DNA from 2 places in the Enterocloster lavalensis genome. Region 2 is predicted to be linked to the other one. Evidence: a T-box and tRNA genes for the amino acid it is inferred to sense, from the RefSeq annotation. Region 2 holds a T-box; the other holds one or more tRNA genes.
The links. The T-box of region 2 lies ahead of proS (proline--tRNA ligase). A T-box ahead of a tRNA ligase gene usually reads a tRNA of that ligase, here a tRNA-Pro.
Positions count from the first base shown of each region.

Region 1: it has a tRNA-Pro gene. The T-box ahead of proS (proline--tRNA ligase) is inferred to sense a tRNA for this amino acid. The anticodon was not compared.

Region 1 is NZ_CP176637.1:6,224,628-6,228,038, forward strand. Features, by position in the region: gene ACK2JC_RS27950 (O-antigen ligase family protein) at 1-1,241, shown strand, start outside; tRNA gene ACK2JC_RS27955 (tRNA-Pro) at 1,365-1,438, shown strand; tRNA gene ACK2JC_RS27960 (tRNA-Glu) at 1,448-1,519, shown strand; tRNA gene ACK2JC_RS27965 (tRNA-Thr) at 1,568-1,640, shown strand; gene ACK2JC_RS27970 (hypothetical protein) at 1,712-2,284, shown strand; gene ACK2JC_RS27975 (Lrp/AsnC family transcriptional regulator) at 2,479-2,937, opposite strand; gene ACK2JC_RS27980 (MATE family efflux transporter) at 3,091-3,411, shown strand, end outside.
Region 2 is NZ_CP176637.1:2,371,880-2,375,290, forward strand. Features, by position in the region: gene ACK2JC_RS10550 (CCA tRNA nucleotidyltransferase) at 1-586, opposite strand, end outside; gene proS (proline--tRNA ligase) at 586-2,025, opposite strand; T-box leader at 2,102-2,308, opposite strand; gene ACK2JC_RS10560 (recombinase family protein) at 2,420-3,411, opposite strand, start outside.

The sequences.
Region 1 (3,411 bases), 2.6 Mb from region 2:
GGGGAAATGAGGGGCGCTTTTCGGGGCTGTTCCTGCTTCTCCTCTACGGCGTTTCGTTTTGGATAATCAGCAGGCTGTCAGACTTTCGGAATTGGTATCTGGAGCTTTTTCTGGTTTCATCGGTTCTGGTCTGCGCTTTTGGAATTACAGATTATTTTAATCTGAACCTTCTGCATTTTAAGGATCATATCGATCCTAAGCAATACAATATCTTCATGTCGTTTATGGGAAATATCAATACCTATACGGCCTATCTCAGCCTGATGCTGGGCGTGTCCGGTCTGCTGTTCGCCTCCGACCGCAGGAGAGGGAGGTGTGTCTGGCATTATCTATGCCTGGTGCTGGCCTTCTTCGCTATGATCACCGGGCAGAGCGACAACGCTTATCTAGCGATACTGGCGCTGTTTGCGGCGCTCCCTTTTTACATGTTCAAAAGCCGGACCGGAATCAGACGGTACGCGGTGGTGCTGGCAAGCTTTTTCACGGTGGTGCAGCTGGTTGGAGTGATCGGCCGGGCCATGCCGGGGCAGGTTTTGGAAATTCAGGGAATCTTCAGCGTTCTGGCGGATTTTAAGGGGCTGGCATATCTTCTGGCCGCACTGTGGGCTTGGGCTGGTTTCTTATACGCGCAGGCGTATTTGCGGAGCGGGAAGGAAGAAGATCCGTGTGTGTGGCCGCGCCGGATCTGGGGGATTGCCGTCGCGGTCGGAGTTCTGGCGCTGTTATGTGTGCTTTGCGATGCCAATATAGCCGGAAACGGCCAGCGCTACGGGGCGTTGCGAAATTATGTAGTGATTGACGACGACTGGGGAACGCACAGGGGCTATATCTGGCGTCTGGCCATCCGAAATTACAGGGAGTTTACTCCGGTGCAGAAGTGGATCGGCTACGGGCCGGACACCTTTGGCATTCTGACCGTTCAAAACAATTACAGCGAAATGGCGCGGCGTTACGGCGAGACCTTTGACAGCGCACACAATGAGTATCTGCAATATTTTGTCACCATCGGCCCCCTGGGGCTGGCGGCGTATCTGGGCCTGCTGATCTCATCCGCAGTGCGGATGGTGAGGCGTGGATCCGGAAATCCCTACGTGATGGCCGCGCTGTTCGCAATGCTGTGCTACGGCGCCCAGGCCTTTGTCAATATCAATCTGCCCATTGTGACGCCGGTTATGTGGACCCTGATGATAGTGGGGCTGTCGGGTTGTCAGGGGAGCCGCCCGTTTACAGGCGGGGTCTGACCTGCAAAGAGGAGCCAAAAACAACGCAGTTTCAAGGCTTCCCGAAATTGGCAAAATTATTTCAAAAAATTTGAATATTTTCGTTGACAAGTGGTGTTTTTTGTATTATACTACCAAAGGTATCGAGGCGTGGCTCAGTTTGGTAGAGCGCTGCGTTCGGGACGCAGAGGCCGCGTGTTCGAATCACGTCGCCTCGATTCACCTATGGCCTGATGGTCAAGCGGCTAAGACGACGCCCTCTCACGGCGTAAACCCGGGTTCGATTCCCGGTCAGGTCATTGATGAAAAGGCTGTTGCATAAGCGGCAGCCTTTTTCATCCAAAGGTGCCACTGTAGCGCAGTTGGTAGCGCAACGCATTCGTAATGCGTGGGTCGCCGGTTCGAGTCCGGCCAGTGGCTTTACAGAAAATCCCTTGTGTTTACAAGGGATTTTTTGCTGTAAAATGGACAAAAGAAGGAGAAATTGTGAGATGAAAAAGTTGAGAAACCTGCTAGTAGTTGGCATGCTGCTGGCGGCCGCCGCGCTGGGCGGCTGTGGCAGTAAGGATCCGGGAACACCGCCGGAGGTGCTTCTGGACGGCACCCAGGTGGTGGTGGGACAGACCAAACCCTCTGACCTGGCGGGAGAGAACTGGGAACTGGACGATTTGGGGAAGATGATTTTCGAGCTGCCGGACCGGTCCTGGACCTCTTCGATTTTTCTGGGGAAGGATGGGACAAATTACGCCATGCTGGTGCTGGTGAACGACAGCAAGGAGGCGAAACCTGCCAAGAACTGCGTGATCGAGGAGTTGGGTTTCTATGCCCTCGACGGCGCGAACCAGGATTTGAACATCTCCATCAACGGCGTCAATCCCATTGGAAAAACCCAGGAGGAGCTTAAGGAGTTGTTTCCTGATCTGGAGATGGATGAGGACGAGGGCGATTATCTGTTCCACTATCTGAAATCCGGGGATTACACCGTGCGGTTTGAGTACAGCAAGGGCGTGCTGTCGGATGTCGATGTGATGCACAAGTTCGACAAGAGCTACCAGACCAAGTGAGGATTCGGGCTGAGGGCGTGATTCGGATTATGACGGATATCCGCAGGGATGAGGGCATGAAGTATCCGGAGGAAGAGACGTAAACGGAAACGGATACAGAGACGGACGGGAAACAGGAGACCGGAAGGGGAGAAGATCCACCTTCGGCCTCCTGTTTCTGCATCATGAGCGGCCTGCAGGAGCCACGGAACCCATCACAGCCGCAGCCCCTTAATATCCTTAATCCGCGAGAGTATCATATTGCAGCTGCAGTTGATCACCCCCGGCAGGGGATCAATCAGATCGCGGATCAATGCCTCCATTTCCTCGCCCGAGGAGGCCACCGCGTGGACGTGCAGCTTGTGGCGGCCGGTGACCCGGTAGATCTGGGTCACGGTCTCATGTTCCAGGAGAAGTCCGGTTACCTGGGAAAATGTGTCCGGGGCCGTCTCGATCTCAAAATAGCAGGATACCGCGCCGTTTATCTTCTGGGGGTTGATAATTGTGGTGTACTCCTCGATGACACCCTGCTTTTCAAGAGACTGAATCCGCGTTTTCACCGCCACCCGGGATATACCTACCTCCTTGCCGATGTCCGAGTAGGACATGCGGGCGTTCTGGATCAGCAGCCGGACGATTTTCTGATCCAGCTCGTCAAGTCCGTCAAGAAACATGATCGGCGCCTCCTTTTCTGAAATATGTTCATTTCTTTGATTATAGCGGATTTGTATAACAAACGCAATCTGTTAATTGACTTGTGTGGGTTTTCTTGATAAAATGATTACGAAACGTAAGATAAATATTTCGATTCGAAAGTAAAAGGCGAGATGCGGGGAGATTTGACTCAGGGGAATGTGATGAAAACCATGCTGCGGTTTGCGGTTCCGATGATTTTGGGGAACCTTCTGCAGCAGTGCTATAATGTGGCGGATACGCTGATCGTGGGCCGTTTTCTGGGCGCGGGAGCGCTGGCTGCGGTGGGGTCCTCCTTCACGCTGATGACCTTTCTGACCTCCATACTGCTGGGACTCTGTATGGGCAGCGGTGCGGTATTTTCCATCCGGTTCGGGCAGCAGAACCACGAGGGCTTAAAGGAGTGCATGTGCGCCTCCTTTGCCCTGATCGCCGCTCTGACCGTGGCGCTGAAC
Region 2 (3,411 bases):
CCCGTTCCTTGCTCACCTTAGCCAGATTGGGCGCGATGACCCGGATGGCTTCCAGGGTCCGCTCCTCGATCTCAAACCCCAGCTGGGCTGAAAACCGGATGGCCCGCAGAATCCGCAGGGCGTCCTCGGTGAACCGGTCCATGGGCTCCCCCACGCACCGGATGATCCCCCGCCGCAGGTCCTCCACGCCCCCAAACTCATCCACAAACCCGGTGGCCTTGTTGTAAGCCATGGCGTTGATGGTGAAATCCCGGCGTTTTAAGTCCTCCGTCAGGTTGGGCGTGAAGGCCACGGACTTGGGATGGCGGCCGTCCTCGTACTCGCCGTCCACGCGGAAGGTGGTCACCTCGTAGCCTTCCTTCCCCACCATCACCGTCACCGTGCCGTGCTGGATTCCGGTGTCCACGGTTCTGTGGAACAGCTCCTTCACCTGCCCCGGCAGGGCGCTGGTGGTGATGTCCCAGTCCCCCGGCTCCCGGTTTAAAAGCATGTCCCGGACGCAGCCGCCCACAATATACGCCTCGTAACCGTGTTCATTCAGTTGTCCGATAATCCGCTCCACAGGAGCCGGAACTCTGATCTCCATTAATACGCACGTCCCCAGTAAACCATCTTTTTCGCCGGCTTGCCGCAGCAGACACAGTGGTCGGATAAGCTCTCCTGCTCAAAGGGCATGCAGCGGGAGGTGGCGGCGGTGGCCTCCTTGATCTTGTCCTCGCACTCCTGGCAGCCGCACCACATGGCTTTCACAAAGCCCGGCTTGTTGTTGATTGTGTCCACAAACTCATCCCACTGGGTCGCCTCGTAGGTGTGGGCGTCCCGATGGGCCTTCGCCTTCTCGTACATGGCGTTCTGGATCGTATCCAGCATTTCTCCCGCTCTGCTCTCCAGCTCGTCCAGGGAAATGAAGGTCTTCTCATGGTTGTCCCGGCGCACTAAAACGGCCTGGTTCTTCTCCATATCCTTGGGACCGATCTCCACCCGCAGCGGGATTCCGCGCATCTCGCAGTCCGCGAACTTCCAGCCCGGGCTCTTCTCGGAATCGTCCACCTTCACGGAAAATCCGGCCTTGGTCAGACGCTCCTTCAGCTCGAACGCCTTGTCCAGTACGCCCGGCTTCTGCTGCTGAACCGGCACCACCATAATCTGGATGGGCGCGATTCTGGGCGGCAGCACCAGTCCGTTGTCGTCGCCGTGTACCATGATGATGGCGCCGATCATGCGGGTGGTCATACCCCAGGAGGTCTGATGCACATATTTCAGGGTGTTGTCCTTGTCCGTAAACTGAATCTCAAATGCCTTGGCAAAGCCGTCGCCGAAGTTGTGGCTGGTGCCGGACTGCAGCGCCTTGCCGTCGTGCATCAGGGACTCGATGGTGTAGGTGGCCTCCGCGCCCGCGAATTTCTCCTTGTCGGTCTTCTGGCCCCGCACAACCGGGATCGCCAGCACTTCCTCGCAGAAGTCTGCGTACAGGTTCAGCATCTGGATGGTGCGCTCCTCGGCCTCCTCGGCGGTTGCGTGGGCGGTGTGGCCCTCCTGCCACAAAAACTCTCTGGAGCGCAGGAAGGGACGGGTGGTTTTCTCCCAGCGCACCACGGAACACCACTGGTTGTAAACCCTGGGCAGATCCCGGTAGGAGTGGATGTCCTTGGCGTAGAAATCACAGAACAGCGTCTCCGAGGTGGGGCGCACGCACATGCGCTCCTGCAGGGGCTCCAGGCCGCCGTGGGTCACCCAGGCCACCTCGGGGGCGAATCCCTCCACGTGGTCCTTCTCCTTCTCCAGCAGGCTCTCCGGGATAAACAGGGGCATGTACACGTTCTGCACGCCCGTGGCCTTGAACCGGCGGTCCAGCTCATTCTGGATGTTCTCCCAGATCGCGTAGCCCGCGGGTTTGATCACCATGCAGCCCTTCACGCTGGCGTAGTCGCACAGCTCGGCCTTTTTCACCACATCCGTATACCACTGGGCGAAATCCACGTCCATGGATGTGATGGCTTCCACCATTTTCTTGTCGTTTGCCATGATTTTAATCTCCTTCTCAAATAAATGTGTTCGTAACTCAAAAAAGCCATCCGTTCCCACATGCCGGAAAACCGACACATGGGACCGAATGGCTCGGCGGTACCACCCAAGTTGGCTCCCGCAGCCGGGAACCCGCTTTTCATCCGTTAACGCCGGATTTACGTTGCATTCATCATACAAAGCTCCGGGGCCGGTTCAGCCTCCGCCTTCGTAGAGATCTCCCACCATTGATCCCCTCTCTGTGACGCGCGCCCTGCTTACTATTCCCTTTCACAGCCTGTCATTTTTCTTTGCGTGACTCGATTTTACGCCACTTTGGAGGTTTTGTCAATGGCAAAGTACAGTTTACAAGGGACTACACAGGGTAACGGTCTGACGGGAGGTGTGCCGCCCGTCAGATTTTCCATGTGATGTTCAAGCTGTCGCTTGTAGCGGCAACGGTGGTAATCATCAAATCCACCACCCGCCGCTTGTCGTCAAAGGATACATTGTCCCATGTGTCGAGGTAGCCGGAAATCTGATTGACCTGTTCCGGGCTGATGGCTTCCACCGTCAACTCGGCTATCTGCTTCACAAGTTCCTGTTTGCGCCCGTCCAGTTCCGCTATCTTCACATTCACATAGGAGAGCAGAACATTGTTTGCACCCGTCAGACTGTCCACCAGCTTTTCAATCTCGCTGTCCACATGGAGAAGTTCCACTTGCAGGGCGGCAATTTTCGGGTTTGCCTTTGCCGCTTTCTTTCTGCCTGTCAGCGTCTTGTAGCTTGCCAGTTTCTTTACCATCTGCTGATAAACAACCGTTTCCAGTTCCGAAGTGATGATTTTCCCGCACCCGGCACAGCTTTTATTGTCCAGCCGTTTTGTGCAGCGGAGATATTGCTTTCCCACAGGATTGTTAATGCTCATAAGAGCATACCCGCAATTCCCGCATTTGATTTTTCCCGCCAGCCATGTATGGGTGGCTTTCCGGGCGGACTGGATTTTCATGTTGTTCATCAGCTTCTTGCGGCAGGCCAGCCATATATCCGCCGGGACAATGCCCTCATGGGGAGCCAGCACCAGCATTTGGTCTTTCAAGGCGTTTTTCTTGCTGGGCTTCACATCCCGTCCCTGATACAGATAACAGCCGTTTGTCCCCGTAAAATCGGCAGCGTCATTGACAATGACTGTCCCTTGACTTTTGAAAAATTCGTACACATCAAGGTCTGCCTGCACATAGACAGGATTGCGTAACATCTGCGCCAGCGTGGGGCGTATTAGTTCCTTGCCGTTGAATAAAATTCCCTGTTCGGCAAAGTACCGGGTAATGTCCCCGTAGGAGGTTGTGGGCTGGGCGTACATCTCGAACATCAGCCGGATATTTGCCGCTTTGTCTGGGTTTACCA